DNA from 4 places in the Pseudomonas sp. Mb7 genome. Region 1 is predicted to be linked to each of the others. Evidence: riboswitches for the same ligand, from Rfam matches in the RefSeq annotation. Region 1 holds a riboswitch; each other region holds the start of a gene.
What was found. Region 1 has a riboswitch for cobalamin ahead of ACOYXH_RS12975 (CbtB domain-containing protein). Riboswitches for the same ligand answer to the same signal wherever they lie in the genome.
Positions count from the first base shown of each region.

Region 2: another riboswitch for cobalamin. It lies ahead of ACOYXH_RS09100 (ABC transporter substrate-binding protein); the one in region 1 lies ahead of ACOYXH_RS12975 (CbtB domain-containing protein).
Region 3: another riboswitch for cobalamin. It lies ahead of ACOYXH_RS09740 (TonB-dependent receptor plug domain-containing protein); the one in region 1 lies ahead of ACOYXH_RS12975 (CbtB domain-containing protein).
Region 4: another riboswitch for cobalamin. It lies ahead of cobO (cob(I)yrinic acid a,c-diamide adenosyltransferase); the one in region 1 lies ahead of ACOYXH_RS12975 (CbtB domain-containing protein).

Region 1 covers NZ_CP186501.1:2,843,691-2,851,496, forward strand. The annotation lists gene ACOYXH_RS12955 (ATP-grasp domain-containing protein) at 1-1,849, shown strand, start outside; gene ACOYXH_RS12960 (sugar phosphate isomerase/epimerase family protein) at 1,846-2,763, shown strand; gene ACOYXH_RS12965 (AzlC family ABC transporter permease) at 2,753-3,445, shown strand; gene ACOYXH_RS12970 (hypothetical protein) at 3,438-3,764, shown strand; cobalamin riboswitch at 3,799-4,020, shown strand; gene ACOYXH_RS12975 (CbtB domain-containing protein) at 4,144-4,341, shown strand; gene ACOYXH_RS12980 (CbtA family protein) at 4,353-5,051, shown strand; gene ACOYXH_RS12985 (cobalamin biosynthesis protein) at 5,048-5,461, shown strand; gene cobM (precorrin-4 C(11)-methyltransferase) at 5,543-6,289, shown strand; gene nfuA (Fe-S biogenesis protein NfuA) at 6,490-7,074, opposite strand; gene ACOYXH_RS13000 (acyltransferase family protein) at 7,132-7,806, opposite strand, start outside.
Region 2 covers NZ_CP186501.1:1,966,636-1,974,441, reverse strand. The annotation lists gene ACOYXH_RS09125 (MFS transporter) at 1-923, shown strand, start outside; gene ACOYXH_RS09120 (LysR substrate-binding domain-containing protein) at 934-1,803, shown strand; gene phnX (phosphonoacetaldehyde hydrolase) at 1,878-2,705, shown strand; gene ACOYXH_RS09110 (hypothetical protein) at 2,775-3,044, opposite strand; gene ACOYXH_RS09105 (Ppx/GppA family phosphatase) at 3,053-3,988, shown strand; cobalamin riboswitch at 4,031-4,224, shown strand; gene ACOYXH_RS09100 (ABC transporter substrate-binding protein) at 4,369-5,382, shown strand; gene ACOYXH_RS09095 (FecCD family ABC transporter permease) at 5,391-6,395, shown strand; gene ACOYXH_RS09090 (ABC transporter ATP-binding protein) at 6,392-7,156, shown strand; gene ACOYXH_RS09085 (GNAT family N-acetyltransferase) at 7,140-7,646, opposite strand.
Region 3 covers NZ_CP186501.1:2,111,314-2,119,119, forward strand. The annotation lists gene ACOYXH_RS09725 (PLD nuclease N-terminal domain-containing protein) at 120-323, opposite strand; gene ACOYXH_RS09730 (ABC transporter substrate-binding protein) at 374-1,294, opposite strand; gene ACOYXH_RS09735 ((2Fe-2S) ferredoxin domain-containing protein) at 1,291-1,650, opposite strand; gene ACOYXH_RS09740 (TonB-dependent receptor plug domain-containing protein) at 1,650-3,587, opposite strand; cobalamin riboswitch at 3,680-3,885, opposite strand; gene ACOYXH_RS09745 (LysR family transcriptional regulator) at 3,933-4,826, opposite strand; gene ACOYXH_RS09750 (zinc-binding alcohol dehydrogenase family protein) at 4,937-5,944, shown strand; gene ACOYXH_RS09755 (L-dopachrome tautomerase-related protein) at 5,993-7,165, shown strand; gene nfsB (oxygen-insensitive NAD(P)H nitroreductase) at 7,220-7,806, shown strand, end outside.
Region 4 covers NZ_CP186501.1:1,078,217-1,086,022, forward strand. The annotation lists gene ACOYXH_RS04930 (PQQ-dependent sugar dehydrogenase) at 1-656, opposite strand, end outside; gene ACOYXH_RS04935 (hypothetical protein) at 723-1,307, opposite strand; cobalamin riboswitch at 1,471-1,700, shown strand; gene cobO (cob(I)yrinic acid a,c-diamide adenosyltransferase) at 1,782-2,393, shown strand; gene ACOYXH_RS04945 (cobyrinate a,c-diamide synthase) at 2,390-3,715, shown strand; gene bluB (5,6-dimethylbenzimidazole synthase) at 3,712-4,362, shown strand; gene cbiB (adenosylcobinamide-phosphate synthase CbiB) at 4,359-5,267, shown strand; gene cobD (threonine-phosphate decarboxylase CobD) at 5,260-6,252, shown strand; gene ACOYXH_RS04965 (cobyric acid synthase) at 6,249-7,700, shown strand.

The DNA of each region.
Region 1 (7,806 bases):
CGAAACCGATCAACTGCTGCTGGAGGAATTTCTCCAGGGTTCCAACCATTCCATCGATTGCACGATTGCCGCCGACGGCACGATCAGCAGTTTTCCGATCGTCGATGTGATTGCCGGCGTCGATATCGATCGCGGCGACTTTCACCATTTCGCCCGCTACACGCCGTCGCTGCTGGAGCCCGACGCAGCGCTGAAGGAGCGTTGCCATCGTCTGGCCCATGACGCCGTGAAAGCGTTAGCGCTCAAAGGCACGTTTGCCCATGTCGAGTTCATTCTCACCCCCCGCGGGCCAAGAGTTCTCGAAGTCGGCGCACGCCCCGGCGGCAGCCGGATTCATGTGATTCGTCAAGCCTGGGGGCTGGCGCTGGATGCCTGCTACCACCGCGCGCTGTCCGCCGAGCCTCTGCCCAGCGCCAGCGAAGCGCCGGATGCGTTCGGCATCGCCACCCCTTTCGCCCGCACAGAACGGCTCTATGACGGACTGCACGGCGCCGACCGGATCTGCCGCTTGCCAGGTTTCCAGCGTTGGTACGCCTACGTCACTCCGGGCGAAGCCATCGGGCCGGTCAGCAACGGTTTTCAGAACTACCTGTACATCGAGTTCAGGCAACCCGACACCGCCCGCCTGCGACAATCCTTGCTCGCCGTCAGCGACATTGATGTCTATGGCGAGCAGCCCACGGCGGCGAACACCAAACACATTCTGCTCATCGGCGGGCGTGATTCGGGACTGGATTGGGATACTGCGCGGCAGTTTCGATTTACTCTCGTCCAGCAACCCGGCGAGTTATCTGACTATCAGCGCGAGCGCGCAACGCTAGTGCTGACGCCTGACATCGCCGATCTGCCGGCCTACAGCACGATGGTAGAACGGCTGCACCGGCAATCACCATTCGATGCCGTGGTTTCGTTTTCGGAACTGGGCCTGCTGCCCGCGTCACGCTTGGGCGAACGTCTGGGCATCGTCCACAACAACCTGCGCAGTGTGGAAGTCAGTCGCGACAAACTGCTGTTTCGCCAATTGCTCAAAGGCAGTCGCTACGAGTTGCCCACTGCCGCTATCAACCATGGTGCCGAGGCTCGCGCTTTCGTGCTGCGCCATGGCCCGGCCATCGTCAAACCCGTCAACGGTTCGGGCAGTCAGGGCGTCTATGCCATAGACAGGCCCGAGGATGTCGAACACCTCTCGCTGGAGGGAAACAATCTGATCGAGGCCTTCGCCAGCGGCGACGAATACAGCGTTGAATCCCTCAGCCTGGATGGCCAGCACCGGATTCTCGGCATCACGCGCAAATACACCAGCGGTGCCCCCGGTTATGTCGAAACCGGGCATGACTTTCCTGCCGGGCTCGACGAGAAAACCGCCGCGCAGATCGAAGAAGCGGTGCTGTGGCTGCTCGGGCGAATGGGCAACCGCTGGGGCCCGGCCCACACGGAAATCAAGCTGGACGGTTCACGCCTGCAATTCATCGAAACCCAGACCCGCTTCGGCGGTGACCAGATCTGGGAAATGGTCTGGAAAACCACGGGGGTGCATTTGGCAGCCAGCACCATCGCCGCGATGGCCGGCACGTCACTGCCGACGCCCGAGAAAACCTACGCCAAAATGGCGATCCGCTACATCGAGGCGGCCCCGACCGCCGATCCGCAACAGCTCCAGGCACGCCTGCTGCAACACCCGTTTGCATTACGCGTGAACCTCAACCCCGACAAGTTCGGCCAGAGCATCAGCCGTTCCGCAGACCGCCACGGCTACACGCTGCTGGGCTGCAGCGACGCCGACGACCCGGCGGACTTCAACGCCGCGATCACCCACCCAGAGTTCACTACGCAAGGACCAGCGCAATGACCCGTAAAGACCCGCTATATCACATCGAAGGCCCGATCAGCGCTCACTTCCCGATGATCTCCTTTTCCACCAATGTCTACGACAACCCTGCAGACATCCTGGGTTCGATCACCGATCTGGCCAGACATTTCCAAGCGGTCGAGTTCGAGATCGGCGAAGACGCCGAAAAAACCTTCTGGTCGTTGACCGCCGAAGACCGGTCTGAGCTTGCCGGGAAAATCCGCAGCTTCGCCGAACACAATGGCATCACGCTGACCGTCCACGCCGGATGGTGGGGTCGCCAGTACAACCTGTGTTCCCCGGATTTGACCGAACGTGCCCAAGCGGTGGACTGCCTGAGTGCCGCCGTGGAGTTTTCCCACGAGGCCGGCGCCACCAGCGTCACTTTTCATCCCGGCTACAAAGATCAACTGGAAAACGGCGAACTGCTGGACAACCTGATAGTAGCGATCAACGAGGTAACCAAGCGCTGCAACACCGATGGCATCGCCCTGTGCCTGGAGAACATGGGCGGTCAGCGGCCGAAATTCCCGGTCTTCACCGTCGAGGAACACCTGCGCTTTCACAAGGAGACCGGGTGCTTCGTGACCATCGACGTGACGCATCTGTGCTCACTGCTGCCGTATGGTGAAAGCCTGTTCAAAGCCATTGCCGATCTGGCGCCGGTTACCCGGCATCTGCACATTGCCGACCTCAACAACACCCACCATCAACATCTGCCGATTGGCGAAGGCAACTTGCGCCTGAGCGATGTGCTCAATCGCTTCGCGGTCAACGGCTATCGGGGTGTGGCCGTGGTGGAAGAGTTCATTCCGCGCTTCTCCACCGAGTACTACCTGGAAAAAGCCCTGGCCTATAAGAACGGCGTAGAGCAATTGCTGGCCGGCTCGCGGCACAGCACTCATGCTGGTTGAGTCGAACCTGGCAAAACCGGCGTCGCGCAGCGAGATCGCGACCGGTATCCGCGATGCGCTACCGTTCGTCTTCTCTCTGCTGCTGACCTTCACCCTGATCGGCATGCTCGGGCGCCGCCATGGTCTGGATCTTCCGGCCATGGTGGTTTTCAGCGGTACGGTAATGGCCTCGCCGTTGCAACTGACGCTGCTGGAAACCCCCGCGCACCTGCTTAACGCCTTTGGCGTGCTGGTCTCGGCGCTGAGTATCAACTTGCGTTTTCTGGTCTTCACACTGAGCCTGAAATCCAGCCTCCAGGGCCCGGTCAAAGCGTTCGTCCCCGCCCTGGCGGTGATGGCAAATGCGGCTTTCACGTTGATGTCGATCCGCAAGGATCAGCAACCGATCAGCCGCCCGTATGCCAACACCGTGTGCTTTCTGCTGTACGCCGCCGCCCTGCTTGGCACCGTGGTCGGGTATTGCTTCGCCAGCGTGGCCGACAACGCAGTGATGGATCACGTCAGTGTGGTGATCGCGATTTTCATCAGCGCTTCGCTTGGCAAGATGGCCCGCGACCGTCACAGCTTCCATGCGCAATGGATTGCCGGCCTGGCCACCGCCGCGAGCTTGCTGTGGCTGGGCGAGGTCAGCTTGCTGCTGGTGCTAGCCATCACCGTTCTGACGAGCTATGTCTATGATTGAACCTGGTACTTTCTGGCTGTACGTACTGATTTGCGCGCTGGTTTCGATCGTCTGCCGCTTGCTGCCGCTGGCCGTCGATGTCGAACGGCTTTCGGCAACTGCCCGCGCTTTCATCGATCGTCTGGGAAAATACACATCGGTGGCGATGCTCGTCAGCCTGCTGGCGGTCTCACTCTATCCTTTGGCCAGCCAGCACCTGGCGGCCATGCCATGGATCCTGCCGGTGGCGTTGGCGTGGCTGCTGAGCCTGACGCGAATCAAATCCTATTATGCGTTCCTGATGGCGCTGGGGGTGTACGTCCTGCTGATCATGCGCTAGGCGCCGATTGACTCAAATCCCCCGCCCATGCTCTCCTACACAACTTGTTACGGGTGCCCTTCACAGGGTGAAACGGGAAACCGGTGAATCATGTGCTTTACTCAAGCCCATGTCAGTCCGGTGCTGCCCCCGCAACGGTAAGCGAGCGAAGCGTCAAAACCACTGTGCCGATACGGTATGGGAAGGTGACGCTTGCAGGTCGGCCTGACGCCAACCCCTCGTGAGCCCGGAGACCGGCCCGCAACACACAGCCCGCATTTGTGCGGCGCTGCACATAACAAACCCGCGGTGGGCGGGCGCTGTTCGAACCTCTGCGAGCCCGACCCGCAGGGGTTTTCATGCGCTCTATTCACCCGCTGACACTCCAGAGGGAAGCGCCATGTCGATCATCAGCAGCACCGGCAGCAACACGGACAAAATCGCCAGCACCACCACCCTGAGCCAACGCCTGACCGCCGCGATCTTTGCATCGATCCTCGGCGCCAGTCTGGTTTACTTTGCCGGCTTCTCGCACATCGAAGCGGTGCACAACGCCGCCCACGATACCCGCCACAGCGCCGCGTTCCCGTGCCATTGAGACCTGCCGACATGATCAAGCGTATCGCGCAAACTGCAGGATTCTCTGGTCTGCTGGCCGCCCTGCTCCTCACTCTGCTGCAAAGCTTCTGGGTTTCGCCGCTGATTCTGCAGGCGGAAACCTTCGAGAAGTCCGAGCCGGTGGCGGTTCACGAACACGCCGCTGGCGTGGCTGCGCACACCCATGATGCCGAGGCCTGGGAGCCGGAAGACGGCTGGCAGCGCGTAGTCTCGACCACTGGCGGTAATCTGGTCGTAGCCGTCGGTTTCGCCCTGATGCTCGCCGGCCTCTACACCCTGCGCGCGCCGACCAAAACTTCGCAGGGCCTGCTCTGGGGCCTGGCCGGTTACGCGACGTTCGTGCTTGCTCCGACCTTGGGCCTGCCACCAGAACTGCCGGGCACCGCTGCGGCCGATCTGGCTTCGCGGCAGACGTGGTGGATCGGCACGGCCGCTTCGACGGCTGTAGGTCTGTCGCTGATCGCGTTCAGCCGTCACTGGCTGATGAAGGTCCTCGGTGTGGCCATCCTCGCTGTGCCCCACGTGATCGGCGCACCGCAACCGGAAGTGCATTCGATGCTCGCCCCCGAAGCACTCGAAGCTCAGTTCAAAATCGCTTCGCAGTTGACCAACGTGGCGTTCTGGCTGGCCCTGGGCCTGATCAGCGCCTGGTTGTTCCGCCGCAACAGCGCTGGTCAATACCACGCATGACCGATGACCGCGCAGCGCCGACCTTCGTGGTCGGCCTGGGCTGCCAGCGCGGCTGCCCGGCCAGTACGCTGCGCGCGTTACTCGATCAAGCGTTACAGGCGCATCGCATTGAGCTTGAGGCGGTGAAAGCGTTGGCCAGTATCGACTTGAAGCGCGACGAGCCCGGCCTGCAAGAACTTGCTGCACAACTGGCTCTGCCCCTGCTGTACTTCAGCAGTGACGAACTGGCCAGCTACCAACAGCGGCTCAGTCACCATTCACAGATTGCTTACGAACGCACCGGTTGCTACGGCGTCGCCGAAAGTGCCGCGCTTGCGCTCGCTGAACAGCTGATTCAAGCGCCGGCAAAACTGCTGATCTCCCGGCAAAAATATGCTCAGGCAACGCTGGCATTGGCCGGCGCGGCGTAAAATCCCGATAATCCCCGCCATTGATCATGAGCGTTGTTCATCTGCAACGCAGTCGTGCCCTCTTTTACTCAGGATTCAACGATGACCGTCTACTTCATCGGCGCCGGCCCCGGCGACCCGGAATTGATCACTGTCAAAGGCCAGCGGCTGATTCGCAGTTGCCCGGTGATTATCTACGCAGGTTCGCTAGTGCCGGCGGCGGTACTCGACGGCCATCAAGCCGAAACGGTGGTGAACAGCGCCGAATTACATCTGGAACAGATCATCGAATTGATCAAGACCGCGCATGCCAAGGGTCAGGATGTGGCGCGGGTGCATTCCGGCGATCCGAGTCTGTATGGCGCGATTGGCGAGCAGATCCGTTATCTTCGTGAGCTGGATATTCCGTTCGAGATCATTCCCGGCGTGACGGCCACCGCAGCCTGTGCGGCGCTGCTTGGCGCGGAATTGACGCTGCCGGACGTGTCGCAAAGCGTGATTCTGACTCGCTATGCCGACAAAACCGCGATGCCGGCAGGCGAAGAGCTTGGCAGTCTGGCGCAGCATGGCGCGACCATGGCGATTCATCTGGGCGTTAACCATTTGCCGAAGATTCTGGTGGAACTGCTGCCGCATTACGGCGCGGATTGCCCGATTGCGGTGATTCACCGGGCGACGTGGCCTGATCAGGATTGGGTGCTGGGGACGCTAGCGGATATTGCCGAAAAGGTTGAGGCCAAAGGGTTTCGGCGTACGGCGTTGATTCTGGTGGGCCGGGTGCTGGGCAGTGAGGTGTTCAGCGAGTCATCGTTGTATCGCGCTGGGCATGCTCACCTCTACAGACCATGAATTGGAACGCGGAGCGTCCCGGGCTGCATTCCCACGCAGAGCATGGGAACGATCAAAGGCCCTTTCGCGAGCAGGCTCGCTCCCACATTTGATCGCATTTCAAATGTGGGAGCGAGCCTGCTCGCGAATGCGTTCCTGAATGTCACCCATAAAAAAACGGCGCTCACGGGGCGCCGTTTTTCATCTCCGCAGCGAACACCTTAGTAGTAGGCGTTTTCTTTCTGCGTGTGGTCGGTCACGTCGCGAACGCCCTTCAGCTCAGGAATACGCTCGAGCAAGGTGCGCTCGATGCCTTCCTTCAAGGTTACGTCCGCCTGGCCGCAGCCCTGGCAACCGCCACCGAACTGCAAAACGGCGATGCCGTCTTCAACCACATCGATCAGGCTGACCTGACCGCCGTGGCTGGCCAGCCCCGGGTTGATTTCGGTTTGCAAGTAGTAGTTGATGCGCTCGTTGACCGGGCTGTCGGCGTTGACCATCGGTACTTTGGCGTTCGGCGCCTTGATGGTCAGCTGGCCGCCCATGCGGTCGGTGGCGTAGTCGACAACGGCGTCATCGAGAAACGCTTCGCTGAAGTGATCGATATAAGCAGTGAAGCTTTTCAGCCCCAGCGCGGTGTCTTCAGGTTTTTCTTCGCCCGGCTTGCAGTAGGCAATGCAGGTTTCAGCGTACTGGGTGCCAGGCTGGGTGATGAAGACGCGGATGCCGATGCCCGGGGTGTTCTGCTTGGAGAGCAGATCAGCCAGGTAATCGTGGGCGGCGTCGGTAATGGTAATAGCGGTCATGGAAACTCCTCGCAGGCTTGGGCGCAGTTTACGCCAATCATTGCGCCGGACAAAGTCCTAGTATTTTTGTCGGGAAAGATTCTCGTCCGGCTCCATGTCAACCCGCGCCTTGAGCCAATGGTAGCTGCGCTTTTCCACCCATTCGTAGCTCAACCACGAGCCAACGCCAATCGCCAGCGCGCACAGGGCAAACATCAAATACGGGTTGATCGCGTAGCGTTGCGCGATAAATCCCCCCGCCGACAGCACCAGCACGTGCATGAGATATACCGAATATGAGCAATCACCGAGCAGTTTGAGCACGCGACTGCGCTCGACATAACGCTCAAGTGAGATACACGCCATGACCAGCAATGAGCTCGGCACGCCCCAGTTGAGCATCCTCGGCGCCGGTGCCAAGTGATAGATCGTCAGCAACGCCGCGACGATAGCCACCAGCGGCAGCCACAGTCCCGCACCGATCCAGCCCCGCCGATAGAGCATGCCAATGCCGATCCCCAGCAGAAACTCATAAACGATGTCCGAGCGATAGAACGCGCTGACCCAGCCAAACCCGGTCCAGGCCTGACACACTGCAAACAACAGCGCCGCGACCACCAGCAGGCGCACCTGCAAACGAAACAGCAGCGCCCAGGCAAACAGCACGTAGAAAAGCATTTCGTAATTCAGTGTCCAGCCGACATTCAACGTCGGATAGATACCGTAGCCGCCAGGATTCTCGGTAGGAATGAA
Region 2 (7,806 bases), 880 kb from region 1:
AGGCCTTGGGCTGGGCGCCGGGCGGTCGGTTGATTGCCAATTGGTGGGCGGCGGGCGAGCGCGGCAAGGTCTATGGCTTCTACACTTTCGCCGCCGGTTGCGCATCGATTCTGTCGTACGTCACTTCCATCGTTGTACTCGAAGTGCTGCAACTGGAATGGCGCTGGATCTTCCGTTTGCCGGTGCTGCTGATGCTCGCCGGCGGGATCATTTTCTATCTGGTTGCCCGCGAACGCCCGCAGGATCTGGGCTTCGAGCCGGTGGGCGATACCGGTGTGGCCAACGCTGACGACAAGCATCAGGAAGCCGCACAGGGCGAAGTCGAGTCCTCGGCGCAACGCTACAAAGCCGTGTTGAAGAACCCTCGCCTGCTGATCGCCGCGCTGTCACTGGGCTTTCAGAACGCTGCACGCTACGGCTTGATCGTCTGGGTGCCGGTGCACTTTCTCGGCGCTGACTGGAAAAGTGGTGACGGCATGATCGATCCGAAATGGATCACTGTCGCCCTCCCCGTCGGCATGGCGGTCGGTGCACTGAGCAACGGCTGGGTGTCGGACAAACTGTTCGGCTCCAAGCGGTATCTGGCGATCATGCTCTATATGTTCCTCGGCGCCGCGACCAGCCTGTGGATGTGGAGCCTGCCGCCGCACAGCGTCATCGGCCTGATCGCCCTGTTCCTTTGCGGCTTCTTCGTCTACGGCCCAGCCTCGAGTTTCTGGGCGCTGTGCCCGGATCTGGTCGGGGCCAAACGCGCCGGTACGGCGACCGGGATCATGAACTTTTCCTCGTACCTGTTCGCCGGATTGGCCGAGCCACTGATCGGGCGTCTGCTTGACACCACGGCAAATACGTCTCTGATCTTTATAGTGGTCACCAGCGCCTGCCTGTGCAGTGCGGCAGTGGCCTTGTTCATTCGACGCTGACGGGGCTTGCATGTACCAGTATCACAAGTGGTTGCGTTCATTTCATGCGGTGGCCAAGACCGGCAGCTTTACCCTTGCTGCCGAGTTTCTCAGCGTCGGTCAGCCGACCGTCAGCGAACAGGTCAACGCTCTGGAGAAGACCTTCTCGGTCGAGCTGTTCCATCGCCGTGGCCGCTACATCGAAATGAGCGCCGCCGGGCACAAGCTCTATGCGATCACTCAGGGCCTGTTCGGTCAGGAGGATGAAGCCGTGCAACTGTTGCAGAGCTTCAAGCAGCGCAAGACCGGCATGTTGCGCCTCGGCGCGGTGTCACCGCCGATTGCGATGAACCTGACGTATGAGCTGATGCAGCGCCACCCGGATATCGAACTGGAAACTTCGTTTTCCTCGGAAAAGGACACCCTGGCGCGGTTATTCAACTTCGATATCGACGTGGCGATTCTGGCCTTGTCGGAATTCGATGAGCGCTTCCACACGCGGCTGTATCACCGTTATCCGATCATCGCCGTGGTCCGCGATGACCATCCGTGGGCCAGTCAGGCGCAGGTTCACATCAGTGAAATCAGCGGCGAAAAATGGGTGATGCGCGAATCCAGTGCGCGCACCCGGCAACTGGTGGAAGAAAGCTGCAAGCGCCTCAATATCGATCTCAATTGCGTCATGCAACTCAACAGCCGCGAAGCCATCGTCCACGCGATCGTCAAGGGCATCGGCATCGGGTTTGTCTCGGCGGTCGAGTACGCCGAAACCCCGGGCACCAAGCCGATCACCTTTGTCGATCACCCGTTTTTCATCGAATACCACCTGTGCTGCCTCGGCATCCGCCGCAACCGACCGGTGATTGCCGAACTGTTTGATGCGAATCCACCGCTGACCTGATCAGCACTGACCCTTGAACCGCCTACCTCATTGCCGAGGGACGGCCCACGCTTACCTGAAAACGGAGATTGACCATGCAGTACCAACAACCGACTCACCTGCAAGCCGCGATCCTCGACTGGGCCGGCACCGTTGTCGATTTCGGCTCGTTTGCGCCAACGCAAATCTTCGTCGAAGCCTTTGCCGAGTTCGGCGTCGCGGTATCGCTTGAAGAAGCGCGCGGGCCGATGGGCATGGGCAAGTGGGATCACATCCGCACGCTGTGCAACTTGCCACAGATTGCTGAACGCTATCGTGCAGCGTTTGATCGCTTGCCGAGTGATGACGATGTAACGGCAATCTACGAACGTTTCATGCCGTTGCAAATCGAGAAAATCGCCCTGCATTCGGCGCTGATTCCGGGCGCACTCGAAGCCATTGCGGCATTGCGCGACAAGGGTTTGAAAATCGGTTCGTGCTCGGGCTACCCGGCGGTGGTGATGGCCAAGGTCGTCGAACTGGCGCGGGAAAATGGCTACGTCGCCGACCATGTCGTCGCCACCGATGAAGTGCCCAATGGCCGGCCGTATCCGGCGCAGGCCTTGGCCAACGTGATTGCCCTGGGCATCGATGACGTGGCCGCCTGCGTCAAGGTCGACGACACCTGGCCGGGGATTCTCGAAGGGCGCGCAGCCGGCATGTGGACGGTGGCATTGACCTGTTCCGGCAACGCACTGGGCCTGACCTATGAGCAATACAAGGCGTTGCCGTCGGATCGACTGGCGGAAGAGCGTGCGCGAATCGGCAAAATGTTCGCCCCTTCGCGCCCGCACTACCTGATCGACACCATCGCCGAGCTGCCCGAAGTGATCGACGACATCAATGCGCGCCTGGCCCGGGGCGAAACTCCGCAGTCCTGCTAATTGATCGTCCGCACCCCGCGCTGATCGTTCCCACGCTCTGCGTGGGAATGCAGCCCGTGACGCTCCGCGTCACTGGACGCAGAGCGTCCCTAGAGGCATTCCCACGCAGAGCGTGGGAACGATCAACAGCCAGATCGCGGGCAAAAAAAAGCTGCCACGAATGGCAGCAAAAACTTTAAGAACACGCGATGTATTGACCGCAGCATAGACGCCGGATAATGACAGTGTCATGACAGCCGAAAATTCATTCAACCGCCCCGCCCCCGTCATCAGGATGTCATCAAGATCACGGCAGAATCCTCGCAAACCGTCTTGAGCCTCGCGACGGATGCTCTGCAAGGATTCCCATGAAAGACGACGCCTCGCTGTTTGCCGCCATCGACCTGGGTTCGAACGCCTTTCGCCTGATGATCGGCCAGTCGGTGCGCAGCCGCAAAGGCTTGCAGATTCAGGAAGTGAAAACCCTGCGCGAGCCGGTGCGCCTTGCCGAAGGCTTTGACGGTGGTGCGCTGGATGCACTGGCACTGGATCGCGGCTGGCAGGCGTTGGCGCGGTTCGGCAAGAAGCTGCGTGGTTTCGAGGCCGGCCGTGTTCGTGCGGTGGCCACCAGCGCGGTGCGTGAAGCGGACAACGCGCAACTTTTTCTGGCCAGTGCCGAGCGGCATCTGGGCTTTCCCATCGACGTCATTTGCGGCCATGAAGAGGCGCGGCTGGTCTACGCCGGCGTAACTCACGCCTTGCCCAGCGCCGACGACCTGCGCCTGGTAGTCGACATCGGCGGCGGCTCCACCGAGCTGATCCTCGGCCAGGGCTCACAACCCTTGTTAACCGAAAGCATCGCCATCGGCAGCGGCACCTTGAGCACGCGTTTCTTTCGCGGCGGCGATGTGTCCGCCGGCGCGCTACAGGAGGCTGAACGCTTCGCCATTCTGCAGTTTGAACATGTCGCCAAGCGCTATCGCGCGCAAGGCTGGCAGCAGACCATCGGTTCGTCCGGCACCGCGCGCATGCTCGCCAAAGTGCTCAAGACCAATCGCCTCAACGACTTCGGTCAGGACGGCATCACCTACGGCGGACTGCTGCGCCTGTCGCTGCTGTTGTTGAAGGTAAACAACGTGCAACAACTCAAGCTTGCCGGTCTGCAACCACACCGCCAGAGCATTCTGCCCGGCGGTCTGGTGTTAATGCTGGCGGCATTCAAAGTATTCGGTATCGCACAAATGCTGCCCTCCGAACCGGGCCTGCGTTTGGGCGTATTGCACGGTTTGATGAGCCAACACTAATCCTCGCCACGGCAGATTCGTCTCCCCTTCAGCGGCTCGATCGACTACCATGCCGCCGTCGGTTCCCGAACGGGACTAATAGGGAATCCGAGGTGCTTGCACAGCACTGATCGGAACTGCCCCCGCAACTGTAGGTGCCGAGCCTGCTCCACGACTGCCACTGGGTGAATCCCGGGAAGGCCGGAGCCAGGCGATGACGCATCAGTCAGGAGACCTGCCGGCACAGTGATTACTAACCGGCGGGGTGTCCGGGAAGGACATCGTGCCGTGCGCGTCTTCGTTGGCTGCCCGGCCTTGCGCTGTTTTCCTGACCGCGTTCGATGGTGTGTTTCCAGACCGTACTCTCCCGCTCCCCGTACGGTTCCCCTGGAGACTGCCCCATGCTGCTGCCCCGCGTTGCCACCCTCATTACCGGCCTGAGCCTTGGCGCCCTGGCGCAGGCGGCACCGACTGTCTATCCACTGACGGTCGAGAATTGCGGCAGCACCCTGACCTTCCAGCACGCACCGACGCGCACCGTGACCATCGGCCAGGCCGGCACGGAGATGCTCTACGCCATGGGCCTGGGCGACAAAGTCGTCGGCACCTCGTTGTGGTTCAACAATGTGCTGGCCAAATACAAAGCGCAGGATGACAAGATCGAGCGTCTGGCTGACAACGAACCGAGTTTCGAATCGGTGATCGGCAAGCGTCCGGAACTGGTCGCCGTGGAACTGGAATGGATGGTCGGCCCGCAAGGCGCGGTGGGTACTCGCGAGCAGTTTCATGAACTGAAGATTCCGACCTATCTGCTGCCTTCCGATTGCGAAGCCAAGGACAACCTCGTCGGCGCCGATGGCACGCGACTGGCGCCGTTTCGCATCGAGACGATTTACAAAAGCGTGAGCCAACTGGCGCAGATCTTCGATGTTCAGGAGCGTGGCCAGCAGCTCAATGATCAACTCAAAGCCAGTCTCGCCAAATCGATTGCCACCGCCCAAGGCAAACAGCTCAAAGACGCCAGCGCGCTGGTGTGGTTCTCCAGCGCACAAATGGACATCGAGCCGTTCGTGGCCGGGCACAAAGGCGTTCCCGATTTCATGCTCAGCACCCTCGGCGTGCGCAACGTGGTGGCGTCCGATGAGGAGTGGCCAACCGTCGGTTGGGAAACCATCGCCAAGGCCAATCCGACCTTCCTGGTCATCGCGCGCATGGATCGTCGACGTTTCCCCGCCGACGACTATGAAAAGAAACTCGCCTTCCTGCGCAGTGATCCGGTGACGCGCAACATGGACGCGGTGAAGCACAACCGCATCATCATTCTTGATGCCATGGCCATGCAGGCGAGCCTGCGCATGTTCGAGGGCATTGAGCAATTGGCCACGGCCATCAACGGCTATGACCTGTCGCAATGAGTGCCAGCCTGATCCGCACGCTCCTGGCCCTGGCGACCCTGTTGATTGCAGTGGTCGCCGGCGTGGCCATCGGTGAAACCTCGATTGCACCGGACGTGGTGTTGCAAGTGCTGGCGAACAAATTGTGGGGCGCCGGGCATGTCCTCGACCCGATCGATGAAGGCATCGTCTGGAACTACCGCCTGACCCGGGCATTGGTCGCGGCGGCATGCGGTGCCGGCTTAGCGACCTGCGGAGTGATTTTGCAGTCGCTGCTGCGCAATCCGTTGGCCGATCCGTATCTGCTGGGCATTTCTGCCGGCGCCTCGACCGGGGCCGTGATGGTCGCGCTGCTTGGCGTAGGTGCCGGGATCATCTCACTCTCGGTCGGTGCCTTCGCCGGCGCGGTCACGGCGTTCGTGCTGGTGATTGTGCTGGCGCGGGTCAGCGGCTCCGCCAGCGGTACCGGGCAGATCATTCTCGCGGGGATCGCCGGTTCGCAGCTGTTCAATGCGCTGACGGCGTTTCTGATCACCCGCTCGGCAAGCTCCGAGCAGGCACGCGGTATCATGTTCTGGCTGCTGGGCAATCTCGGCGGCGTGCGCTGGCCGTCGGTGTGGCTGGCGGTGCCAGTGGCCGTGTTGGGGTTGGTTGTGTGCCTGTGGCATCGGCGGGCGCTGGATGCATTTACCTTTGGTGCGGATTCGGCGGCGTCGCTCGGCATTCCGGTGCGGCGTGTGCAGATTCTGCTGATCGGTTGTGCGGCGCTGGTGACGGCAGTGATGGTGTCGATTGTCGGTTCGATCGGTTTTGTCGGTCTGGTCATTCCTCATGCCGCGCGTCTGTTGCTGGGCACCGGTCATGCGCGGTTGCTGCCGGCCAGTGCGTTGGGTGGCGCGGTGTTTCTGATAGCCGCCGATGTGCTGTCGCGCACCCTGATCAAGGGCCAGGTGATTCCGGTCGGAGTGATTACCGCGCTGGTCGGCGCGCCGGTGTTCGCCTTGATTCTGGTCGGCCGCAGGTCGGCACGATGAACAGTGTTTTGAGTTGTTCCGGCCTGAGCTTCAGGGTGCGCGGCGCCGAGTTGCTCAACGGTGTCAGCCTTGAGGTTCAGCGTGGCGAAACCCTGGGCATTGTCGGGCCGAATGGCGCCGGCAAATCCACTCTGTTGAAGTTACTGGCCGGGCTGCGTGAACCGAGCGCTGGCGAGGTGCTGCTCGATGGTCAACGCCTGGGCAAAATGGCCCGACGCAGCATTGCGCAAAAACTCGCGGTGGTTGAACAACAGGCCGACACAGATGACGGCATTCGCGTGTTCGACGCTGTCGCGCTGGGGCGCACGCCCTGGCTGTCGGCGCTGCAACCGTGGTCGGCGGCCGACGACGCCATTGTTCAGCAGGCGCTGACCGACGTCGACGCGATGCACCTGCGCACCCGTCTCTGGCGCAACCTGTCCGGCGGTGAACGGCAGCGGGTGCACATCGCCCGGGCATTGGCGCAGCGCCCGCAGATTCTAATGTTGGACGAACCGGCCAACCACCTTGACATCCAACATCAGCTGACCATTCTCAACGTGGTGCAGGCGTTGCCGGTGACCACGTTGATTGCGCTGCATGATCTTAATCAGGCGTTGAAATGTGATCGTCTGGCGGTGCTGGAACGCGGGCGGCTGGTGGCGTTGGGCAAGCCGCTGGAGGTGCTGACACCGCAGCGCTTACAGGAGACGTTCGGGGTCAGGGCGCATTACCTGACGGACCCGTTCGATGGGGCGCAGATTCTCAGATTTCACTCATGACGTTGTGCATGTGGGTTGTTTGCCAGACCGGGTCAGCGTCGACGTCGATAATCTTGAAGCCCTGCCGTTGCCAGAACGCGATGGCCCCCGGTAAAAACGGATGGGTGTGCAGGTAGATCAACTCGACGCCGTCAGCGAGTGCCAGATCCTTGAGTGATCGATACAGTGCGCCGGCCAGCCCGGATCGCCGCTGTGAAGGCACGACGAACAGGCGCACGATTTCCACCACATTGCGGTCGGGATAATCCAGGTTCGGGAATCGCCGGTCGTAAGGAAGATAGCCGATCGAGGCCACGATCTGCCCTTCGTGGCGAGCAATCAGAAAGCGCCCTGCCCCACGCAGATAAACCTCGGCAAAACGCGCCAGATCGTCGGGCATGCCCGTTGCGCTGAGCTTGGGGAAAAGCTCGGCACGGGCCTTTAGAACAAAATCCAGCACCTCGGGAATGTCTGCGTCAGACACGGTTTGGATAACGGGTTGATCACTCATGTAGCGGCAAACACCTGAACTGCGGCTGGCCACAGTAGCAACAACAGGCCCCGCGAGGCCATTCAGAATCTCATGACTTGCCCAAAACCTTGTGGGAGCGAGCCTGCTCGCAAAGGCGGCAGATCATTCAACAATGATGTTGACTGACAGGACGCTTTCG
Region 3 (7,806 bases), 730 kb from region 1:
GAGGTGCCGACGATACCGGCATCCATCACTAAGATACGCTTCGCCAATGCAACCTCCCTGTTGTCGCCTGGCCGGCGCGTATTGCGGTGTGCAGCATAGATGAGGTTCTAGCGGCCTGACTACGATGCTGAGTTATGACTGACATGCTTGGGCCCCGCCAACGCCCAGGCAATCAAGCCGAACAGCGGCACAAACACGATCAGCACAATCCATACACCTTTGTTGCTCGCTTTCCCCTCGCTCTTGCGCACCCGATTGATGGCCCAGAGTTCGATTAGCAGAAGAACTGCCGCCAGTACGATCCACACGGTTTCGATTTGCATTGGCTACCTCCTGATGGTCTGTTCGTTAGGTGGCGTGCGGTGCGACGGGTTCATTTATTTTTCTTCAGTGCATTGAGCAGGCGGGCCAGTTGCAAGGCGACGCGGCCGCTGTTGTAGGTTGGCAGCAGGTGGGTGAAAGGGATCTCGATGATGCGGTTCTCGCGCACCGCGCGCAGTTGCGAGAGGACCGGGTCGTGGGCCAACAGGTAGCGTTTGCGGCGGGCGGGCGACCATTCGGCGTCGGCCAGCAGGATCACGTCCGGGTCGCTGGCCAGCAGGGTTTCGCTGTTGACGGTGACTCGATAGAGGTTGATGTCGGCGAACACATTGCGTGCTCCGGCAGCCGCCAGCAGCGGAGTGACAAAGCCACGCCGACCTTCGCTGTCGAGACCTTTGACTTCGCTGTCGAGATAGAACACGGACAACGGTTTACCTGCACCGGCCAAGGCTCGGGCGCTGGCAATGTCCTTTTCCATGGAGTCGATCAATGCTTGGGCTTTTTGCTGCTGGTGCAGCAGCTTGCCCAAGGTCAGCAAGTCATTGCGCACATGCGCGAAATAATCCAGCGAGTGCCCATTGCAGGCGGATTCCAGCAGATACGTACCCACGCCATTGCGCGCAAGCCCCGAGCGCGAGGTCACCCCGTCGCCGAACGCCGTGGCAAAACCGCCGATCACCAGATCCGGCTTCGCAGCGTAAAGCACTTCGCTGGCCGGGTACTGCCGCGCGATTACCGGTACGCCGAAATACTCGGCTTGGCGCTGACCGGCACCGGTGTCATCCAGATACGCCACGCCGACCAGCGCTGGCCCGGCACCCAGTGCGAGGACGAGATCGGCCGCATGCTGATTGAGCGCGACGATGCGCGAAGATTGATCGGCGCTCCATTCTTCGCCGCAATTGCGGTAACTGTCGGCGAGTACAGGCATTGAGCAGAGCAGGGCGCCAAGTACGTACAGAATCGATCTCATGTCTGCGCCTTGATCAGCAAATCCGCAACCACTTCACCGCCCACCAGATGCCCCTCGACCAGCCGCTGCACATCTTCATGGCTGCGCACGCCATACCAGCAGCGTTCCGGGTACACCGTCACAATCGGCCCCAGATTGCACGGGAACTGACAGTGCGTACGGGTCAGCAAGACGCCGCCCGGCGTCTCGATGCGATCGTGCGCCAGTAAGTGCCGGCGCAAGGTTTTCCATAACTGCAACGCGCCGCGTTGGGTGCAACGCGGGCCGGTGCAGACGAATACATGGCGCGCATGCTCGGGCACCTGCGACCAGTCCGGGTGCGTGTCGACGCCGTCGACGGTTTTGATGTCACTCATCAGAAGCGGTACGTGTAGCGCACTTCGGAGGTGAACGGCCGGCCGAGGTTATCGACGTTGCTCGAACGGCTGGTGACGTAATCACGGTCGAACAGGTTCTCCACCAGCAGGCTTACGCGGTGTTGGTGGGCGTTGTCGAGGTAGCGATAGGCGTCGGCGTCGACCACTGAATAATTGCCGTACTCGACCTGCTTCGAGCTTTTGATGTCGCGGATATAGCGGATCGCACCGCCGGCACCCCACAGACGGTTTTCCGACTCATAACCCACGCGCGAGCGGGCGAAGAAGCTCGGGATATCGTTGAGGGTCACACCGCTGCGCGATTCGGTGAGGTTGCGGGTCATGTCCGCTTGCAGGCTCCACTGATCGTTGAGCGCGAGTTTGGCGTCGGCCTCGAAACCACGCATACGCACCTGGCCTTCACCGTTGACCCATTGAATGTCGTCGAGGGTGATCAAGTCGTCGATCTTGCGTTTGAACAGGGTCACGCTGGCGCTGAGTTCGCGGTCGAGCAGAAAGCCTTTGTAGTCGACACCCAGCTCCGCATTGCGGCTTTTTTCCGGCTTCAGGTTGCGATTGCCGATCTCGTCGCCCGGTTCATTGACGAACAGCTGCTCGGCGTTCGGCAGTTTGTAGGCGCTGCCGTACTGACCGCGCACCGACCAGTTGTCGTTGAGGTCATACAGCGAAGTGAGCATGCCGACCGTGGCACTGTCGCCGCCGCTCATGGCTTCGTGGCGAACGCCTATGCTCGGGTGCCAGTCGGGCAGGGCGTCGATCTGCGGACGCAGTTGCGTGTAGAAAGCGTGGGCTTCGGCCTTGTCGTTATCGATGATCAACACATCATCCTGGCCCTTGAACCATTGATTGTCGGTGCCAAACACCAGTACATGATCGCCGGGCAATTCAGCCTTGCCTTCGGCCTGCACACCCCAGTCGGTGAAGCCCCAATAGTCGTTGTGGTTAATGACTTTGGTGCCGCCGCCCTCCCGGTTGTTGACGCGGGTATAACGCGTGTCCCAGTCGTTGATATGGCCTTTGACGAAGTAGCTCAGGCGCTCATTGACGGCCTGCTCGAAGGTCGCCGTGGCGATCTGCTGCACGCGGTCGTTAGTGGTCTTGTGGTTGTCGACCGGGCGGGCGAAATCGAGGTTGGCGTCGGCGTATTGGTAAAACAGCTCCAGCCGCGAATCATCGTCGAACGACTGAATCGCCTTGCCGCCGAACGTGGTGACTTCGTAAGCGCGATCCTTGCCGGAATCGTTTTTCATGTCGCGGTTGCGATAGGGCTGGTAACCGTCGGAGACGTTGTGACTGACGTACGCCAACAAACCGAGGTCGCCGAAGCCGTTAGTGAAGATATTCTCGACGCGGGCGTCTTCGGTGGTGCCGCCAAAGCTGTCGACGCCTAGATTCACTTCGCCGGCGGCTTTGCGCGATTGCGGGCTGCGGGTGACGATGTTGATCACACCGGACACGGCCTGGGTGCCGAACAACAGGCTCTGCCCACCCTTGAGCACTTCGATGCGTTCGATGGCGTTGGCCGGCAGGGTGTCCAGATAGAGGCCGCCGTACAGGCGATTGTTCAGGCGCACGCCGTCGAGCAGGATCAGCGTGTCGTCGTTGCGCCCGCCGAGCAGCGAATAGGTGCCGTAGTCGAAAGGGCCGTTTTTCGGCGCCACATACAAGCCTGGAATGAACATCTGCATCACGCGGCTGACATCGGCGCTGGGGCCGGCGCGTTCGATCTGTTCGCGGCTGACGATTTCGACCTTGCTGCCGAATCTGGCCATGTCGGCGACGGTGGTGGACTCCACCGACGGTGCGGAAACGATTTGTTGATTGAGTTCCAGCGGCGCGTCGTCGGCCAGTAGCAGCGGGCTGAACAGGCAGCCAAGGAACAGGGTTGGAGCAGAAGTGTTGAAAGGTCGAATCATTGTCTTCTCGAAAAGGATCTTCGCAGAAGAGCATGCAAGAGAAGGCATCGCGCACAGCCAATACCGGCCCATGCCCGCCCACCGCAGGATTTTGCCAAACGAAATTCCAGGCCGGTCTCCGGGCTCGCGCGTATCGAGGTTTTCACCTTCCCATGGCCGTCTGGCCACAGTGGTGTATTGAAAACATCACGCGCATACCGTTGCGGGGGCAGCACCGGACTTGTTCGAAAAGAACGTACCGGTTTCCCGTTTCACCCCATGCACGGCGGCATGGGACACCTGAAACTGGCCGGCATCTGAACATTCGAGGAGCGTCTCGTCAATGTGGCAACCAACGGGGGGGAGCTATTGGATGCGTTCCAGAGCGACAAACTGGCCACTCAACCACGCATAAAGCTGAGACACCGCCGGGGTGATCTGCTTGCGATGCGGGCACACCAGACTCAACGGTGAGGCATTGCCGGGAAAATCCTTCAGTAGCACGACCAGTCGCCCTGCGATCACGTCTGCACTGACGTCCAGCCAGGATTTGTTGGCGATGCCTTCGCCGCTCAACGCCCAGCGGCGCACGATGTCGGCGTCGTCGCTGAACATCGGTCCCGAGACCTGGATCGTTTCACTGCCCAGGCTCCACTTGTCGTAGATCCGGCCGCCTTGCTGGTAGAGCAGGCAAGCGTGGTTGTGCAGATCGTCCGGCGTTTGCGGGTATCCGTGGCGCTCCACGTATTCCGGTGCGGCGACCAGCACCCGCCGGTTCCACGGTGCCAGCGGCAGCGCCACGTAGTTGGCATCTTCATTCGAGCCGTATCGAATCGCCACGTCTACCGGGTCACGAAACAAGTCGGCCATCTGGTCCGACAGGGAAAAGCGCAAGGTCAGTTCCGGGTGCTGGCGGCGAAACAGTGTGAGCCACGGCAGCAAAATGTTGCGCCCCAGATCGGACGGCGCCGTCACTTGCAACACGCCGCGCAACGTGGCGCTTTCACCGCGCAGGTTTTCCTTGCCTTGCTTGAGCGCCTCCAGCACCGAGTGGGCGGTGGGCAAGTATTGCTCGCCCTCGGCGGTTAATCGCAGACTGCGGGTGGTGCGCGCAAACAGGCGCACGTCCAGCTCACGCTCCAGACGCTTGATCGCCGCGGCAACCTGACCGGGCAATAAATCCGCCTCATGGGCGGCAGCGGTGAAGCTGCCCAGCGCGGCGCTGCGGGTGAACAAACCAAGGTCATCGATGCGGATCATTTTCACTCCTGCAGTGAAAGTGTTGGCGCATTCTGCTGGTTTTTCTTTGTGCTTGGGAAGTCGAAGATGGCGGCAAGCGAGCACATCAGCTCTTCAGACAGCGAGTTTCCATGAAAGCCATCACCTTCACCCAACACGCTTTGCCCATTGAAGATCCGCAATCGTTGCAGGACATCGACCTTCCGGTGCCAACTCCCGGCCCCCGGGATTTGCTCGTAGAAGTTCGTGCGGTGTCGGTCAATCCGGTCGATACCAAAGTACGCGCCGGAACTTTCACCAAAGAACCGAAAATCCTCGGCTGGGATGCCGCCGGTATTGTCCGCGAGGTCGGGGCTGAAGTGACGCTGTTTCAGCCTGGCGACGAAGTGTTCTACGCAGGCTCCCTTGCCCGCACCGGCAGTTATAGCGAATTTCATTTGGTGGACGAGCGAATCGTCGGGCACAAACCGCGTTCGTTAAGTGCTGCGGATGCCGCGGCATTGCCGTTGACCTCGATCACCGCCTGGGAGCTGTTGTTTGACCGTCTCGGTGTCACCGAAGGTTCAGGGCAGGGCAAGTGCCTGTTGATCACGGGGGCAGCGGGCGGCGTCGGTTCGATGCTGGTGCAATTGGCCCGACAGTTGACGCAGCTGACTGTCATCGGCACCGCCTCACGGCAGGAAACGGCTGACTGGGTCCGGCAATTGGGCGCGCATCACGTCATCGATCACAGTCAGCCGCTGCTCGCACAGTTGCAGGCACTGGGCATCGACGAGGTCAGCCATGTCGCCAGCCTGACCCATACCGAGCAGCATTTTGCGCAGCTGATCGAAGTGCTTCAACCACAAGGGCGTCTGGGCGTGATCGACGATCCTGAAAGCCTCGACGTGATGCCGCTCAAGCGCAAGTCGCTGTCGCTGCACTGGGAGCTGATGTTCACCCGTTCGCTGTACGAAACCCCGGACATGATTGAGCAGCATCACCTGCTCAATCGCGTCAGCGATCTGATTGACCAGGGCATTTTGAAAACGACTGTCGGTGAACATTTTGGCGCGATCAACGCGGCAAACATGCGCCGTGCCCATGCCTTGGTCGAGAGCGGCAAGGCCCGAGGCAAACTGGTGCTTGAAGGTTTCTGATTTCACTCATTCAGACGGGCCTGCAAGCGGGCCGGTCAGGAGCAGCTCATGCGTATGAAAAAGCTTTCTGCTGCATTGGTCATGGTCATGGCGGCGCCGTTCGCCCATGCAATCAGCGCCGTCGCGTTGCCGGCCAATGCCCCCGCCGACCGATCCTTCGGCAAGCTCGAACAGGTCCATGCGTTCTACGACGCGATGCCCACCGGCGTGACCGTCACCGAGACCGGGCGCATCTTCGTCAACTTCCCGCGTTGGGGCGACAACGTGCCGTTCACCGTGGGCGAGATCCGCGACGGTAAAGTCGTGGCTTACCCGAACGCGGCGATCAACCAGGAAAACCTCAACGATCCCAGTGATGGTCTGATCAGCGTACAGAGCGTGGTGGCCGACGGGCGGGGCCGTGTCTGGTTGCTCGATACCGCCGCGCCGGGTTTCGCAGACCCAAAACCTAAAGGCGCGAAGCTGATCGCGGTGGATCTGGTCAGCAACAAGATCGTCAAGCGTCTGGTGTTCCCGGACAACGTCATGTTGCCGAGCACCTACGTTAACGACATGCGTTTCGACTTTCGCACAGGCCCGGAGGGAACGGTCTATCTCACTGACTCGTCCCTGCGTGGACCGGGCGCGATCATCGTCATGGACATCGCCAGCGGCAGTGCCATGCGCCGTTTGAGCGGTGTGCCGGCGACCTCGGTTGACCCGACCTTTGTCCCGGTGGTTGAAGGCCTGCCACTCACCGTTGAAGCTCCGGACGGCAAGCGCAAACCGCTGGGCGTGGCCTCGGACGGCATCGCGCTGTCGGCGGACGGCAAGACACTGTATTTCACTCCGCTGTCGAGTCGGCACCTGTATTCGGTGTCCACCGCGTTGCTGCGTGATGCCAACTTCAGTGAACAGCAACTGACGGCCGCCGTGCAGGATCTGGGGGAGAAGGGCGCGTCCGATGGTCTGGAGGCTGACGCCGCCGGCGCCATCTATGCCGGCGATTACGAGCACAACTCGATCCGCAAGCGTCTGCCGGACGGCCAATGGCAAACGCTGGTACACGACCCGCGTCTGCTCTGGCCAGACACATTGTCCATTGGCCCCGACGGCTATCTGTATTTCATCGCCAACCAGTTGCACCGCCAGGCGGCATTCCGTTCCGGGCAGGATCAGCGGCAAAAACCTTACAGCCTGATGCGTCTGAAGATCGACGCAGCGCCGGCGCCGACGCGCTGATTTCCAAGCGGCATTGAGTTTTACGTTTTCACTTTTCAGATCAGGAGTTCAATCATGGATCTCGTTTCTCTGGCCAAGCGCCGTTTCACCACAAAAGTTTTCGATGCCGACCGCAAGATTCCCAGGCACACACTGGAGTTGCTGCTGGAACAACTGCGCAACAGCCCCTCGTCGGTCAACTCCCAGCCTTGGCATTTCGTGGTTGCCGAGAGTGATCAGAGCCGGGCGCGAATCGCCCACAGTACTCAGGGGCCGTTCAGCTTCAACCAGCCGAAAATACTCAACGCGTCGCACGTCATCGTCTTCTGCACTCGCACGCATCTGCCGGAGGAATACCTGCAGGCGTTGCTGGCTCAGGAAGCCATGGACGGGCGTTTTCACAATGCCGAGGCGCGAGCAGGGCAGGAGCGTGGACGGCGCGGTTTTGTCGATCTGCATCGCTTCGATCAGAAAGACCTGCAGCACTGGATGGAAAAGCAGACCTACCTCGCGCTGGGCACATTGCTGCTGGGTGCCGCCTCGCTGGGTATCGACGCGACGCCGATGGAAGGTTTCGACAGCAAAGTCCTCGACAGTGAACTGGGCCTGCGCGAACAGGGCTTCACCAGTCTGGTCGTGGTGAGCCTGGGCTATCACAGCAG
Region 4 (7,806 bases), 1.8 Mb from region 1:
ACATAGAGCTTGCTGCCGTCCTTGCTGGCAATGACGTTTTTGGTCCAGTGGTGATTCAGTGTCCCGCCCGGTAGATCGACAACCTTGATTGGCTGCGACTTGATCTCGGTCGCGCCGGGTTCGTAGTTGAAGCGCAGCAGGCGATCGGTATCGGCGACGTACAGATCGTTGCCGACCAGGGTCATGCCGAACGGCGAGTTGAGGTTCTGCAGAAACACCGTGCGGGTCTCGGCAACGCCATCATGATCGGCGTCACGCAGCAAGGTGATGCGGTTCGGACTCGGCACGCCAGCGCCGGCCTTGCCCATGACCTTCTTCATCACCCAGCCACGAATGCCACTGCTGTCATCGGGCTTTGGCGGGGCATTGGTTTCCGCCACCAGCACATCGCCGTTGGGCAACACATAGAGCCAGCGCGGATGATCGAGGCCTTCGGCGAATGACGCGACCTGAGTGCCAGCCGCCGCAGTCGGTTTGCCGCCCTCGGGCCAGCCGATCGCCGGGGCGATGTTCACCGTCGGGATCAGGGTCTTGTTCGGTTCGGGTAGTTTCGGTGATGGGCCGGTGCCGTCGGAGACTTGCAGGCTGGAGGATTCACCACAGGCGGCGAGCCCTCCGGCGAAGGCGATGACAAAAACGAGCTGGGGCTTGCGCATTGCTGATCTTCCCTATGAATGCATTCCTAATCATAGAGGAGGGCGCAAGCCCGATGGTTCAACTGCTCAGCCGCGGGCTTCCTTGAACAGCACGGCGATGCCCGGGTGATAGTTGCCCGCTTCGCTGCGCAATTTGCGGTAGGCGTAGGGGAAATACCAGGCGACCGCGCAGGTGTGTTCCTTTTGCAGGTCGTCGACCATGTCTTGCAGTTCTTCGGGGCTGGCGCTGTGCTGGGCTTTCTGCGGCGCGACAAACAGGCAGCCGAGCTTGAGGTCGCTGGCATAGCTGATGCGTTTGGCGTCGTTGGTGATGTCCAGCAGGGCTTGAGTCAGATTCAGGTTGGTAACCTTTGGCCAGCGCTGAGTGGCCTGGATAAAGGCGCGGTCTTCGGCACCGGCGAGAAACAGATCGGCGCGGGCATTGCGCTCGCCTTCTTCGTTCTGCTTGCGCGTGGCAGTGTCGTTCAAAGTGACCAGCTCAGCCATCCAGGCTGCGGCCGAGAGCACTCCGAGATTGGCTTTCTCGTCATGCCAGTAAGGGGTGTCGCTGTCGCCGCGCACGGCGTTGTAGCGGTCGATACAGTCAAACCAGCGTTCAAGCACCGGGCGCAGGAATTCCAGGCGCGGGTTGCTGATGATCATGCCTTGCATCGTCATCATCCTTTATTGTTGTAGTGGGCTTTTCGAGAAAAGCATGGCTCTTTGATATCATTTGTATCAGTGTGGCACAAGATTGGCGGCAGATAAGTGATCGGCGGCAGTTATTCGCCCGATGGCCGCCTCTTTAATTGACGCTCCACCCCCAACCCTCTAACCTTCGCGGCTTGTTTCAGGTGCTCTGTGACCTGCGTCGACAGAGTGAAACAGGGAAGCCGGTGAGGGTTGTCTTCGCACGAAGAACCACCACGATCCCGGCGCTGCCCCCGCAACGGTAAATGAGTGAAAACTGCGCCTTGAGCCACTGCCTCGAAAGAAGCGGGAAGGCGCGCAGTCAGGCATGCGCCGCTCATGAGCCCGGAGACCGGCCTGATCCATCCAGCGGCATCACGGTGGGCGATGCCAGGCTTTTTGCCGTCTATTCTTGTGCCTGCCCGCCGTTATCCAGCCTCAACGGAGAGCTCCCCCATGACTGATTCCCCCGAGCGCGACGAACGCCATCTGGCGCGTATGCAGCGCAAAAAAGCCGTGATCGACGAACGCATTGCCAACTCGCCCGACGAGTGCGGCCTGGTGCTGGTGCTCACCGGCAATGGCAAAGGCAAAAGCAGCTCGGCGTTCGGCATGCTCGCCCGCGCCATGGGCCACGGCATGCAGTGCGGTGTGGTGCAGTTCATCAAGGGCCGCAACAGCACCGGCGAAGAGTTGTTCTTCCGGCGCTTCCCCGAGCAAGTGCGCTTTCACGTGATGGGCGAGGGCTTCACTTGGGAAACCCAGGATCGTCAGCGCGACATCGCCGCCGCCGAAGCCGCGTGGGCCGTGTCCCGTGAATTGCTGCGTGATCCGTCGATCGGCCTGGTGGTGCTCGACGAATTGAACATCGCCCTCAAGCACGGCTACCTCGATCTTGATCAGGTGCTCAGCGATTTGCAGGCGCGTCCGCCGATGCAGCATGTGATCGTCACCGGTCGCGCGGCCAAGCCGGAAATGATCGAGATGGGCGACACGGTCACCGAAATGGGCATGCTCAAACACGCTTTCCAGGCCGGCATCAAAGCGCAGAAAGGCGTCGAACTTTGAATCAACCACGTCACTGCCCGGCGGTGCTCATCGCCGCGCCGGCCTCCGGTCAGGGCAAGACCACCGTCACCGCCGCGCTCGCCCGTTTGCATCGCAATCAGGGGCGCAAAGTGCGCGTGTTCAAATGCGGCCCGGACTTCCTTGATCCGATGATTCTCGAGCGCGCCAGCGGTGCGCCGGTGTATCAACTGGACATGTGGATGGTCGGCGAGCAGGAAAGTCGTCGTCTGTTGTGGGAAGCCGCCAATGAGGCGGATCTGATTCTGATCGAAGGCGTGATGGGCCTGTTCGACGGCACGCCTTCCAGCGCCGATCTGTCGCGGCACTTCGGCGTGCCGGTGCTCGGTGTGATCGACGGCACGGCCATGGCACAGACTTTTGGTGCGTTGGCGCTCGGTTTGGCCAGGTATCAGCCGGACTTGCCGTTTGCTGGCGTGCTGGCCAACCGTGTCGGCACCTTGCGCCATGCGCAATTGCTCGAAGGCAGCCTCACCGAAGGTCTGCGCTGGTACGGCGCGTTGTCCCGCGAGACCGGTATCGAACTGCCGAGTCGTCATCTCGGCCTGGTCCAGGCCAGCGAACTGAATGATCTGGATGTGCGCCTCGACGCCGCCGCCGACGCGTTGGCCAGCAGTTGCGAGGTAGCGCTGCCACCGGCCGTGGAGTTTGCTGCACCGGACGTGATCGCTGTCGAGCCGTTGCTGAAGAATGTGCGAATTGCCGTCGCCCGTGATGAATCGTTTGCTTTTACCTACGGCGCGAGTCTCGATCTATTGCGGGCGATGGGCGCCGAGTTGAGTTTCTTCTCGCCGATCCGCGACACGCAATTGCCTGAAGCGGACAGCCTATATTTGCCCGGTGGGTATCCGGAACTGCACCACGTTGCGTTGTCGCAGAACACCGCGATGTGTGAGGCGATTCGCGCGCATCATGCGGCGGGTAAGCCGTTGCTCGCCGAGTGTGGCGGGATGCTGTATCTGCTCGATTCGTTGACTGACGTTGAAGGTACCCGCGCTGAATTGGTCGGGCTGCTTAAGGGCGATGCGGTGATGCAGAAGCGTCTGGCGGCGTTGGCGTTGCAAGCGGTGGATCTGCCGGAAGGTTCGTTGCGCGGGCACACTTATCATCATTCGTTGACGACGACTGAGTTGACGCCGATTGCGCGTGGCTTGAGCCCGAATGGGGGGCGTGGCGCCGAGGCGGTTTATCGTGAGGGGCGGATGACGGCTTCTTATGTGCACTTTTATTTTCCGTCGAATCCTGTGGCTGTCGCTGCACTGTTTGCGCCTGATTCCGAAGGCGCCTTCGCGAGCAGGCCATGACCGACAACACATTCTCCGAAGCCGAGCGCGAAGCGGTTTATAGAGCCATCGCCGAACGCCGCGACATGCGCCACTTCACCGGCGGCAGCGTCGAGCCGGAGCTGTTGCGCCGACTACTGGAAGCCGCCCACCAGGCCCCAAGCGTCGGCCTGATGCAGCCCTGGCGCTTCATCCGCATCAGCGACCGCAGCCTGCGCGGGCAGATCCAGAATCTAGTGGAAGAAGAACGCATCCGCACAGCCGAAGCCCTCGGCGAGCGCAGTGACGAGTTCATGAAGCTCAAGGTCGAAGGCATCAATGATTGCGCCGAAGTGCTGGTCGCCGCGTTGATGGATGATCGCGAAAAGCACATTTTCGGTCGCCGTACATTGCCGGAAATGGACATGGCCTCGCTGTCCTGCGCGATCCAGAATCTATGGCTGGCCTCGCGCGCCGAAGGCCTCGGCATGGGCTGGGTCTCATTATTCGAGCCGCAGGCGCTCGCCGATTTGCTGAAGTTGCCCGAAGGTGCCAAGCCGCTGGCGGTTTTATGTCTGGGGCCGGTCAAGGAATTCTATCCGGCGCCGATGCTGGTACTCGAAGGGTGGGCGCAGGCGCGTCCGCTCAATGAGCTGCTGTACGAAAATTATTGGGGAGTGAGTCAATGAGTGTGGCGTTGTTGAGTGTCGCCGCGGTGGCGCTGGATGCGCTGCTCGGTGAACCGAAACGCTGGCATCCGCTGGTGGCGTTCGGCAATTTTGCCGGGCGCATCGAGCAACGTTTCAACGCCGGTGGCCGGGGTTGGCGCAGCCATGGGGTCACTGCGTGGGTGATCGCGGTGCTGCCGCTGACCTTGCTCGCCACGGCGTTTTCCTGGGCGCCATACGTGGGCTGGGTCGTCGAGATTCTCGCGCTGTATTGCGCCCTCGGCATGCGCAGCCTCGGCGAGCATGTCGCGCCGGTCGCCGCCGCGTTGCGCGCGGATGATCTGGACGAGGCGCGCAAGCGTGTCGGCTATCTGGTCAGCCGTCAGACCGATGAACTCGACAGCACCGCCGTCGCCCGTGCCGCCACTGAGTCGGTGTTGGAAAACGGCAGCGATGCGGTGTTTGCCGCGCTGTTCTGGTTTGTCGTGGCGGGTGCGCCGGGCGTGGTCCTCTACCGCTTGAGCAACACGCTCGATGCGATGTGGGGCTATCGCAACGAACGCTTTGAGCGTTTCGGTTGGGCAGCGGCAAAAATCGACGACGTGTTGAACTACATTCCTGCGCGTCTGGTGGCGTTGACCTACGCGCTGCTGGGTAAAACCCGACTCGCGTTGAAGTGCTGGCGCACACAGGCGCCGAAGTGGGACAGCCCCAACGCCGGTCCGGTGATGGCTGCCGGGGCCGGTGCCTTGGGCGTGGAGCTGGGCGGCCCGGCGATCTATCACGGCGAACTTCACGACCGTCCGCAACTCGGCGAAGGCGCTCCAGCGGATGCCGATTCCATCGACCGTGGCTGGCAATTGGTCCAGCGCGGGGTATGGTTATGGCTGCTGATTCTCTGCGTGGGGGCTGAATTCTATGCTTGAGCACGGTGGCCGGCTGCGCAAGGCTGCACACGATTACGGCATTGCCGAGGCGGACTGGCTTGACCTGTCCAGCGGCCTCGCGCCGTGGCCATTTCCGATCCCGGAAGTCCCGCTACGCGCCTGGGCGCGCTTGCCGGAAACCGATGACGGTCTGGAGCAAGCTGCGTGCGATTACTACGGTGCCGCGCAAGTGCTGCCGGTGGCCGGTTCGCAGATGGCCATCCAGTTGCTGCCGCGTTTGCGCCGGGCCGGCAAGGTCGGCGTGTTGTCGCCGTGTTATGCCGAACACGCCGAAGCGTGGCGGCGCAGTGGTTACATCGTGCGCGAAGTGCTGGAGCAGGAAGTCGAATTCTTTCTCGACAGCCTCGACGTGCTGGTGGTGGTCAACCCGAACAACCCGACCGGCTTGAGCCTGACCCCGGCACGATTGCTCGACTGGCACGCGCGGCTCGCCCGGCGCGGTGGCTGGCTGGTGGTCGATGAAGCCTTCATGGACAACACACCGCAGTTGAGCCTGGCCCCGCATGCGCATCAAGTCGGGCTGATCGTGTTGCGTTCGTTCGGCAAGTTTTTCGGTCTGGCCGGGGTGCGTCTGGGCTTTGTCCTGGCCGAGCGCAAGTTGCTCAAACTGCTCGCCGAACAGGTCGGGCCTTGGGCGGTGAGCGGGCCAACCCGAGTGCTTGGCCAGGCGTGCCTGCAAGACACCGAAGGTCACACCCGCCAACGCATTCGCAGCGATGAGGCCAGCGAACGATTGGCAACGCTGCTTGAGCGCTACGGCTTCAAGCCCCAGGGCGGTTGCGCGCTGTTCCAGTGGCTGATCACCGAGCATGCCGAAACGCTGCACGCATTCATGGCCCGTCGCGGCATCCTCCTGCGCATTTTCACCCACAACAGCAGTCTGCGTTTTGGTCTGCCCGCCGATGCGACTGAAGAGACGCGCCTCGAACAGGCTTTGATAGCCTTCACCAAGGACCACCCATGACCACCCTGATGGTGCAAGGCACCACTTCCGACGCCGGCAAAAGCACACTGGTGACGGCGTTGTGCCGCTGGGCAACTCGTCAGGGCGTTGCGGTCGTACCGTTCAAGCCGCAGAACATGGCGCTCAACAGTGCCGTGACCGCTGATGGCGGTGAGATTGGTCGCGCGCAAGCGGTGCAGGCGCAAGCCGCTCATCTCGAACCGCACACCGACATGAACCCGGTGCTGCTCAAGCCGAACAGCGACACTGGCGCGCAAGTGATCATCCATGGTCGTGCCATCACCACGATGAACGCGGTTGCCTACCACGACTACAAAGCCATCGCGATGCAAGCCGTGCTGGCCTCGCATGAACGACTCAGTGCCGCGTATCCGCTGGTGATGGTCGAAGGCGCGGGCTCACCGGCGGAGATCAATCTGCGTGCCGGTGATATCGCCAACATGGGTTTTGCCGAAGCGGTGGATTGCCCGGTGTTGCTAATCGCCGACATCAATCGCGGCGGGGTTTTTGCTCATCTGGTTGGCACCCTTGAGCTGCTGTCGCCGAGCGAACAGGCACGGGTCAAAGGTTTCATCATCAACCGTTTTCGCGGCGACATCGCTTTGCTGCAACCGGGCCTTGACTGGCTGGAACAGCGCACCGGCAAACCGCTGGTCGGCGTGTTGCCCTACGTGATGGATCTGCATCTGGAGGCCGAGGACGGCATCGATCAGCGCCAGACCGACAAGGCTGAGCAGGTGCTGAAAGTGGTGGTGCCGGTGCTGCCGCGCATCAGCAACCACACCGATTTCGATCCGCTGCGTCTGCATCCGCAGGTCGATCTGCAATTCGTCGGCCCGGGGCAGGCGATTCCTGCTGCCGATCTGATCATCCTGCCGGGTTCGAAAAGTGTGCGCAGTGATCTGGCTTATTTACGTGCCAATGGCTGGGATACCGCGATCAATCGACATTTGCGTTACGGCGGCAAGGTGCTGGGGATTTGCGGTGGTCTGCAGATGCTCGGTGAGCAGGTGCATGATCCGCTCGGCCTTGAAGGTGCGCCGGGTACGAGTGCTGGTTTGGGCTTGCTGGCGTTCGACACCACGCTTGAAGCCGAGAAGCAATTGCGCAATGTGCGTGGGCGGCTGGCGCTGGAAAATGCCGAAGTCAGTGGCTATGAAATTCATGCGGGCGTGACCACGGGAGCGGCGCTGGAGAACGCAGCGGTGCATCTTGATGACGGCCGTTGCGACGGTGCGCAGAGCGCTGACGGGCAGGTGTTCGGCACGTATCTACATGGCTTGTTTGAATCGCCGACGGCGAGTGCAGCGTTGCTGCGCTGGTCCGGGTTGAACGATGTGCAGCAGGTGGATTATCACGGCTTGCGCGAGCGTGATATCGAGCGCTTGGCGGATCTGGTGGAGAAGCATCTGGATACCGGCTTGTTGCGTCAGCTCTGTGGGATTTGAGGTGAATTCAATGGCCTCATCGCGAGCAGGCGAAGGCCTACAGGGTTATGTGTTTTACACAAAATTCATGGTTGCTCGAGATCCCTTGTAGGTCTTCGCCTGCTCG